DNA from 2 places in the Exiguobacterium sp. s166 genome. Region 1 is predicted to be linked to the other one. Evidence: a T-box and tRNA genes for the amino acid it is inferred to sense, from the RefSeq annotation. Region 1 holds a T-box; the other holds one or more tRNA genes.
What was found. A T-box is a leader RNA that pairs with one kind of tRNA and senses whether it is charged. The one in region 1 lies ahead of leuS (leucine--tRNA ligase), so its partner is inferred to be a tRNA-Leu.

Region 1 (4,462 bases):
ATCGACTGTCGTCACGTCTTGAATGTCCGCTGTCCGTTCAAACAGACGCCAGACGCGGTCAAGGAAACGACGTGCTCCGTCTAGACCGTTCTCCGACCAGGAAACTGAAGCATCCAGTGGTCCCATGAACATCTCATATAAACGGAGCGTATCCGCACCGTGCGATTTGACGATTTCATCCGGATTGATGACGTTTCCGCGTGATTTCGACATTTTTTCGTTGTTTTCTCCGAGAATCATCCCTTGGTTATATAACTTTTGGAATGGTTCTTTCGTCGGTACGACACCGATATCATACAAGACTTTGTGCCAGAAGCGGGCGTAGAGTAAATGAAGTACGGCATGTTCAGCCCCTCCGATGTAAATATCAACCGGGAGCCAGTATTTTAATTTTTCCGGATCGGCAATCGCTTCTTCATTGTGCGGATCGATGAAGCGAAGGTAATACCAGCAGCTGCCGCCCCATTGTGGCATCGTATTCGTCTCACGACGCCCTTTAAGTCCTGTGACCGGATCCGTGTAATCGAGCCAGTCTTCAGCAAGAGCGAGTGGAGATTCACCCGTTCCCGACGGCTTGATTTCCGGAATCATCGGCAATTCAAGCGGAAGTTCTGATTTATCGAGCGTCTTCATCGTTCCGTCTTCCATGTGGACGACCGGAATCGGCTCACCCCAGTACCGTTGACGGCTGAATAACCAGTCACGCAACCGGAAAGTGATTTTTTTGCGTCCGACTTGATTCGTCTCAAGTTCAGCGATGATTGTCTCAATCGCTTCTTGTTTTGATAGTCCGTCGAGCATCTGTGAATTGACGTGCTCTCCTTCACCCGTGTACGCTGCTTCGTCGACGTTACCGCCTGTTACGACTTCGATGATTGGCAGGTCAAACTGTTTCGCAAATTCATGATCTCGCTCGTCATGTGCCGGTACGGCCATGATGGCGCCTGTCCCATATGTCGCGAGGACATAATCGGCGATCCAGATCGGCAGACGTTCTCCGGAAATCGGATTGACGGCAAAAGCTCCCGTGAAGACGCCTGTTTTTTCTTTCGCAAGATCTGTCCGCTCCAAGTCTGATTTCGTCTGAACAGATGCGATATACGTTTTAACAGCTTCTTCATGATCGGCTGTCGTGATGTCCGCGACGAACGGATGCTCCGGTGCAAGAACAAGGTAAGTTGCCCCGAAAACTGTATCCGGACGTGTCGTAAAGACCGTCACTTGTTTTTTATGACCGTCAATCGTAAAGTCGATTTCTGCCCCTTCCGATTTTCCGATCCAGTTCCGTTGCATTTCTTTCACCGATTCTGGCCAGTCGAGTTCATCTAAATCTTCGAGTAAACGGTCCGCATACTCTGTGATTTTTAAGACCCACTGCCGCATCGGAACACGGACGACGGGATGATTGCCACGCTCCGACAGTCCGTCGATGACTTCCTCGTTCGCAAGGACTGTTCCAAGCGCCGGACACCAGTTAACCGCGACTTCGTCAACGAAAGCAAGTCCTTGTTCATACAATTTCGTAAAGATCCACTGTGTCCATTTGTAATAATTTGGATCCGTCGTATTGATTTCACGATCCCAATCATATGAGAATCCTAAATCTTTTAACTGACGTTTGAACGTCTCGATGTTTTGCGCTGTAAACTCCCGCGGATCATTCCCTGTATCAAGGGCATACTGTTCCGCTGGAAGTCCAAACGCATCCCATCCCATCGGATGAAGGACGTTGTACCCCTGCATCCGTTTCATCCGTGCGAGGATATCCGTTGCCGTGTATCCTTCTGGGTGTCCGACATGGAGTCCTGCTCCCGATGGATAAGGAAACATGTCTAACGCATAAAAACCTTCTTTTTCCGGATCTTCTGTTGTGACGAACGCATTGTCCTGTTCCCAGCGCGCTTGCCATTTCGGTTCGATTTCACGATGATTGTACGGCATCTCTATTCCTCCTCTGAATATACAAAAAACCGGTCTCCGCCCCTAGGAATAGGGACGAAAGACCGGTTTGTCTCCCGCGGTACCACCCACGTTGTCTGCTGAAGCAGACCACTTGATTCACGGATAACGGTGTGAAGGACCGGAGTTCGCTACTTGATTTCACGAATCATGCTCCCTGACGAGTTCACGGACGATTCCGACTGGTTTGCACCGATCACCAGCTCTCTAAACGGAATGACTCCCTTACTACTTCAGTTCGTCGCAATGGACTATCTATGTGTTAGTGTAAGCTGAATCTTCCCTTATCGTCAACGGTTCCGTAAAATTTCTCCGATTGCCGCATGCGACGAGACGACGTGGTCCGCGTGATGCAGGATTTGTGCCGGCATCCGTTCATCCAGCAAGGCGATGACTTCCATTCCTGCTTCCTTCGCCCCGATCATCCCGTTCGCTGCATCTTCAATCACGATACAAGCCTCCGGTGCTTGATCAATCCGTTGCGCCGCCAAGCGGAAAATCGCCGGATCCGGCTTCGACCGCGGGACTTCAAATCCGCTCGTGTACGCATCGACCGTCAATCCATAATGCGTGATGACGCGTGTGATTTTTTCAAGTGAACTGGAAGAAGCAATCGCAATCCGGTATCCTTCCATGCGGGCCAGTTCCATCAATTCTTTGACTCCGTCTTTTAGGCCGCATGCTTCCGGCTTCGCGTGTTGCTGGAATAATTCATGTTCGAGTGCCAGTAATGCTTCCGTAGAGTGAGGTAACTCATGTTGTGTAATCAGTTCTTCCCACATCTCGTCTCCTGTTTTCCCCATGAATGTCGCATACTGCGTATGATCGAGCGGGATAGATAACGTCTTAAACATGTGTTGGTGGACTTTAAAATATTGAATTTCACTGTCGAGAATGACACCATCCATATCAAAAATCAGACCTGTTTTTTTCATTTTTTCCCCTCCTGCTATCAGCCTACCAAAAAACCTGATCATCCGCAGACGATCAGGTGGATTCATGTCGCTAAAACCGTCTCTTGGTAGCGGTATTCCGGGAAATAGTCTACGTCTTGATCACTTCCATAGCGTTGGCACAATTTTTCATAGACATGAGGCAGAAGAATCGTTTTTCCTTGGTGGTATTCAAACATCCGGTATCCTGTGTAACGGCACTTGCTTTCAAACAGACTGTCCCGTTCCTTATATCCGCCGCCTAAATGTTGTTCGACCATCCCTGCCGTCTTGGAATGTAAGATCGCCTCATATTCCAGTCGCTGATTCGGAAACAGTTTATGTTCATCCCGTTGACATCCAATCAAATGTCCGTGTGCATACTCTTGTCCAAGCAATACGAAATAACCACCGACGGCTTCCCCTCTCCACTCGGCAATCAACAATAACGGTTCACACAGCTGTGTCGGCTGAAACAGTTGTTCAAAGTATTCAGGTGTAAAATAGTAATGGGAAGAGGCATCTTTCCGGTCCATCGTTTGGTAATAAAGACGGATAAAAGTTGGCAAATCTTCTTTTGATCCCCGACGGACTGTCAGCTCTGACGCCAATGACTTCCGGATCATACTCCGGTTTTTCTTATGAAACGTTTGCATGATTTCTTCCACGGTTGGCCGAAGATCGATGCTCGTCGTGTGGCGGATGAATTCCGTTTTCGTCCAATCCGCTATCCGTTTTTGATTTTCCGTCAATGGATTAAACCGAATCAGCTCCGAGACAATTTTGTGACGCATGGCCCATTGCCGAAAAGAACGCTTGGCATCTGCCAGTTCTTCCAACGTCAGTTCACCAACAACTTCCGGACCTCCATAACCATAAGGTGTAATCATATCAAAATACTCGGTGTCGAAAATACGCCTCTTCAAAAAAGGATAAAATAGTTCGCCTGACGCACCTTGAAAATAAACCAGTCCCGCCGTTTCATCGGCCCGTGCATTTAAACGGACGTATTCATAGCTATAAAAAATATCAAGTGATTTATTTTCGACAAGTGATGTCCAAGTCAGCTGATCTTCAACGAAAATACATTGCCTCATCTTTTACACCTCCGGCACACGACACGTCAAACATATTTTTTCTTTAATTTGGTTAATCAATTAATATTTTCCTTTTAATTGAATACCCATTTTACATGTTTATTATGCGTCCTCAAAAAAAGACAGATGGCGGCATCAAACGACCGCGTCTGTCTTTCGAACTTATTTTATCGCCTTACTTGGTATAGCACGAATGAATGTGAATCCTGCCACCAGAATCAATCCGATCAACGTCAGGAACACGGCATTCATACCGGATAAATCATAAATCAGTCCCCCGACGGTCGGACTGATCATCCGGCCTGCCGAAGCGGCGATATTGACGTATCCCTGAAACTCACCTTCTTTACCAATCGGAGCTAAGCGCGCTGCCATTGCAGGAACTGCCGGCCAAATGAACATCTCACCAATCGTCAAGATGATCATCGCCACTAAAAACATTTTGAATCCTCCCGCAAAGGGAACGATGGCATA
Region 2 (4,462 bases), on a different contig from region 1:
TGGACGTCTGATCTGTATCAAACCAAATGGAACCATTCAGAACGACCAGAACGTTATATGTATCATCTTGATGCAACGACAGAGTGGAAAACGCTGGATCCGACACAAAAACAGGTATCCGGGCGGTTGCTTGGCGGGTGTCTTGAGACGATTCGTCATCTCATCGGAACGCCGTATGGAGACGTAGCAGCATTTCAGGAAAACCAGATTAACGAAGAACCGATTCTTTGGTATTTCGAAGTGTCGGAAGCGAGCGCTACTGACGTTCACCGTTCACTGATGCAGATGTATCTCGCGGGTTGGTTCGAGCGGACATCTGGAATCGTGTTCGGACGAACGGCAGGTGGTCGGACGATCGAAGATTATACGATCCTAGATGTCTATGAAACGTTTAAAAGACTGTTGAATATCCCGGTGTTTTACGATCTCGACATCGGACATCAACCGCCGCAAATGACACTCGTCAACGGAGCATCGGCAACCATCACGATTCAAGGAAAAGATTCTAGATTAGACATGACGTTTCAGTGATCTAGAAGAGGAGGACAGATATGGCGAGTCGGAAGTTTCAATCGTTAGCAGCGTATAAACGGATACACATCAATCCGGAAACACGTCGGATGACCTTACCTGAACCATTTTATGATGCATTACAGTTAAAAGATGAACTGATGTTGGCGCAGGTCGGTCAAGTGTTGATTATCCGCAATCCACAGGAAATCGTCACGACGGAAACGGATTTGCTGTCGGACATCGTCGACGAAGGTTTCACAGGACAAGAATTAGTTCAGGAATTTGCTTACCGAAAGGCACAACACGAACATCGTCTGCGGCAACAAATTTTACAAGAAGAAGATGCCGAGTCTTCGGCACAATTACAAATTGATTTATAAGAGCAGATGAGGAGTGGAAGCAATGCGAACACGAACAAAAATCGGCTTAGGTGTAATCGGTTCAGGGATGCTCGCGGCGAGTTATTACTTTTATGAAATGGCGATTGCGACCAATCCGAAACCCTTTTTATCCAACAACCGTGATTTGAGTGACGAGATGGTTCGTCTGATGCAACCGGGTCAAACGTGGATCAAAGAACAGCCGCTGGAGCTGATTGAAGTAAAGGCGCATGATGGATTAACCTTACGCGGGCATTACTTACCGCCGCTTGTTCCATCGAATCGGGTCGTCATTTTAGTTCACGGATACGGTGGAGTCGGAACAGACTTAGCCGGATTTGCGTATCTGTATCATCAAGCCGGTTTCCATGTCATGATGCCGGACAACCGAGGACACGGAAAAAGTGACGGGAACTATATCGGATTTGGTTGGCATGACCGTGAAGATTGTCTTCGGTGGACCGAGTACCTGGTGGCCCGTCTTGGACAAGAAAGTGCGATTTTCTTACATGGTGTCTCAATGGGGGGAGCGACCGTTCTGATGACAAGTGGTGAAGTTTTGCCGCCGCAAATCAAAGGAATTATCTCCGATTGTGCCTACACGTCGGTCAATGCCGTCCTTGCCTATCAAATGAAACGGATGTACCGTCTGCCCCATTTTCCATTTTTGACGATGACAAGCATTTTGACGAAAATGAAAGCAGGTTATTTTTTCAGTGAAGCGTCTGCACTTAAACAAGTGAAGCGGGCGACGGTGCCAATTCTGTTTTTACACGGTGGAGCGGATACGTTTGTTCCAACCTCGATGGTCTATGAATTGTATCAAGCCTGTCCGACAGAAAAAGAATTGGTAGTCATTCCGAATGCTGCCCACGCGATGGCTTACTTTGAAGATCCGGACACTTATGATGCGGTCGTCGAAACATTTGTCCGTCGGATTTTAGGCGAACCAATGGAACGCGTGTAAAAAAATGCGTGAAATCGTTGACATCAAAAACACTATTTAGTATTCTAATAACATAAATAGAAGTCGTCGTGGCGGAACTGGTAGACGCGCTAGACTCAGAATCTAGTGGTGGCAACACCGTGGAGGTTCAAGTCCTCTCGGCGGCATTTTTAAGTGAAAATAGGAGTACTCTTCGTAAGAAGTGGGCTTCTATTTTTTTTATAAAAATTTTTGATTCATGTCCTTAACAAGTTTGTTCGTAAAATTTGAATTTTTCTGATAAAATATGTGTTAAGGAAAAGATTTTAAGGAAATTACAAGGGAGAAGGCATTTGTCTTCAAGAGAGGAGTAACAACATGAAAAAGCATTTATCGGTTTTATTTTTACTGCTCAGCTGTTTAATGGTATTGAGTGCATGCAGTATCGGATCACAGGACGAGGTGTCGAAAGACAAGACGTATAAAGTCGGAATCGATGTCACGTATCCACCGTTCGAATATAAAGACGGGGACACGTACAAGGGGATCGATATCGATCTCATCAAAGCCATTGCAAAGGATCAAGGGTTTAAAATCAAGTTTGAAGCAATGGACTTCAGCGGAATCATTCCGGCTCTTCAAGCGAACCAGTTGGATGTTGCAATTGCCGGTATGAGTATCACGCCGGAGCGGAAAAAAGTCGTCACGTTCTCCGATCCGTACTTTAAAGCCGGATTGATTTTAGTCGTCAAAGATGACAACAATAAAATCAAGTCGGTCGATGATTTAAAAGGACAGAAAGTCGCGGTCAAAAAAGGAACGACAGGTGCAAAATATGCGACGGACAATGCAGATAAACTCGGTATCACAGTCACACAATTCAATGACAGTCCAGCCATGTTCCAAGAAGTCAAAAACGGAAATGCTGCAGCATTGATTGAAGATTATCCGGTCATCTCGTATGCCAACAAACAACAAAATCTTGGTCTGAAACTCGTCGGAGACCGTTTGAACGGGGATAACTACGGAATCGCTGTCTTAAAAGGTGAAAACGAAGAGTTGTTGAAAAAAATCAATAAAGGACTGGCTAACCTGAAAGAAAGCGGCGAGTACGACAAAATCGTCGATACGTATTTGAAATAAGCTATTTGAACGAATGACAAGGGAGTTGAGTCACTGATGGAAGTCGCAAAAACGGCGTTTCCGTTTTTCTTGGAAGGGTTACAGATCACCCTTTATATCTTTATCATCGCGGTCATCGTCGGATTTTTAATCGGCTTGATCGTCGCATTGATGCGTTTATCACCACTTAAGATTTTAAACGGTATCGCCATCGTCTACATCGATGTTATTCGGGGAACCCCCTTTATCGTCCAATTGTTCTTTATCTATTTTGGACTCAACTCGCTCGAGTGGTTGTCCATGGACCGGATGTATGCCGGAATCCTGACAGTTGCGATTAATGCCGGAGCCTACTTTGCTGAAATCATCCGGGCAGGGATTCAATCGATTGATAAAGGTCAAACCGAGGCCTCACGATCACTCGGGATGACAGGACGTCAAACGATGACGCAAATTGTTTTACCGCAAGCCTTCCGCCGGATGTTGCCGACGATTACGAACCAATCGATCATCAGTCTAAAAGATACGTCGTTACTATCGATCATCGGGATCGCGGATTTGACGCAACAGGGACAAGTGCAACAGGCGACGACATTTGAACCGTTCATCGTTTGGACAGTTGTCGGTCTGATGTACTTCGTCGTCATCTATCTCCTTTCATTGTTAGGGAAATTCTTGGAACGGAGGTTTACACTGCGATGAGTATCATTGAAGTAAAACAATTAAAAAAGTCATTTGGTTCAAACGAAGTGTTAAAGGATATTTCGGTTGAGATTCAAGAAAAAGAAGTCGTTTGTGTCATCGGACCTTCAGGATCCGGAAAAAGTACGTTTCTCCGCTGTTTAAACCGGCTGGAGGATATTACAGGAGGGACCGTGATTGTCGATACACACGACATTACGGATCCGAAAGTCGATATCAATAAAGTACGGGAAGAAGTAGGGATGGTGTTTCAACACTTCAACTTGTTTCCGCATAAGACGGTGCTCGAGAACGTGACGCTTGCACCGATGAAGGTTCGGAAAACGGATAAAACTCAAGCGAAACAGCGGGCTTTCGAATTGCTGGATAAAGTGGGATTACGGGAAAAAGCGGATAATTATCCGGGTGAACTGTCCGGTGGTCAAAAACAACGGGTCGCCATTGCCCGTGCTCTGGCCATGAATCCGAAAATCATGTTGTTTGACGAACCGACATCCGCACTCGATCCAGAGATGGTCGGGGATGTTCTTGCCGTTATGAAGCAATTGGCACTCGAAGGGATGACGATGATTGTCGTTACGCACGAGATGGGATTTGCCCGTGAAGTCGGGGATCGTGTTCTTTTCATGGACGGTGGTTTTATCGTCGAAGAAAACATTCCGAGTTTATTGTTTGATTCTCCGCAACACGAACGGACACAGTCTTTTTTAAGTAAAGTTTTGTAAATGATGAAATGAAGCAGGAATGACCTTCAGGGAGGTCATTCCTGCTTTTTTTTGATGAAAACCCCTGTTTTCGCCTAGAGACGTTTCAATCATAA

Region 2: it has a tRNA-Leu gene. The T-box ahead of leuS (leucine--tRNA ligase) is inferred to sense a tRNA for this amino acid. The anticodon was not compared.

What each region holds. Positions count from the first base shown of each region.
Region 1 covers NZ_JACSMU010000001.1:526,579-531,040, forward strand. The annotation lists gene leuS (leucine--tRNA ligase) at 1-1,941, opposite strand, end outside; T-box leader at 1,989-2,210, opposite strand; gene KNP93_RS02635 (HAD family hydrolase) at 2,250-2,894, opposite strand; gene KNP93_RS02640 (peptidoglycan bridge formation glycyltransferase FemA/FemB family protein) at 2,957-3,988, opposite strand; gene KNP93_RS02645 (MDR family MFS transporter) at 4,151-4,462, opposite strand, start outside.
Region 2 covers NZ_JACSMU010000003.1:38,932-43,393, forward strand. The annotation lists gene KNP93_RS07950 (S66 family peptidase) at 1-531, shown strand, start outside; gene KNP93_RS07955 (hypothetical protein) at 552-893, shown strand; gene KNP93_RS07960 (alpha/beta hydrolase) at 916-1,860, shown strand; tRNA gene KNP93_RS07965 (tRNA-Leu) at 1,923-2,006, shown strand; gene KNP93_RS07970 (transporter substrate-binding domain-containing protein) at 2,242-2,961, shown strand; gene KNP93_RS07975 (amino acid ABC transporter permease) at 2,998-3,642, shown strand; gene KNP93_RS07980 (amino acid ABC transporter ATP-binding protein) at 3,639-4,367, shown strand.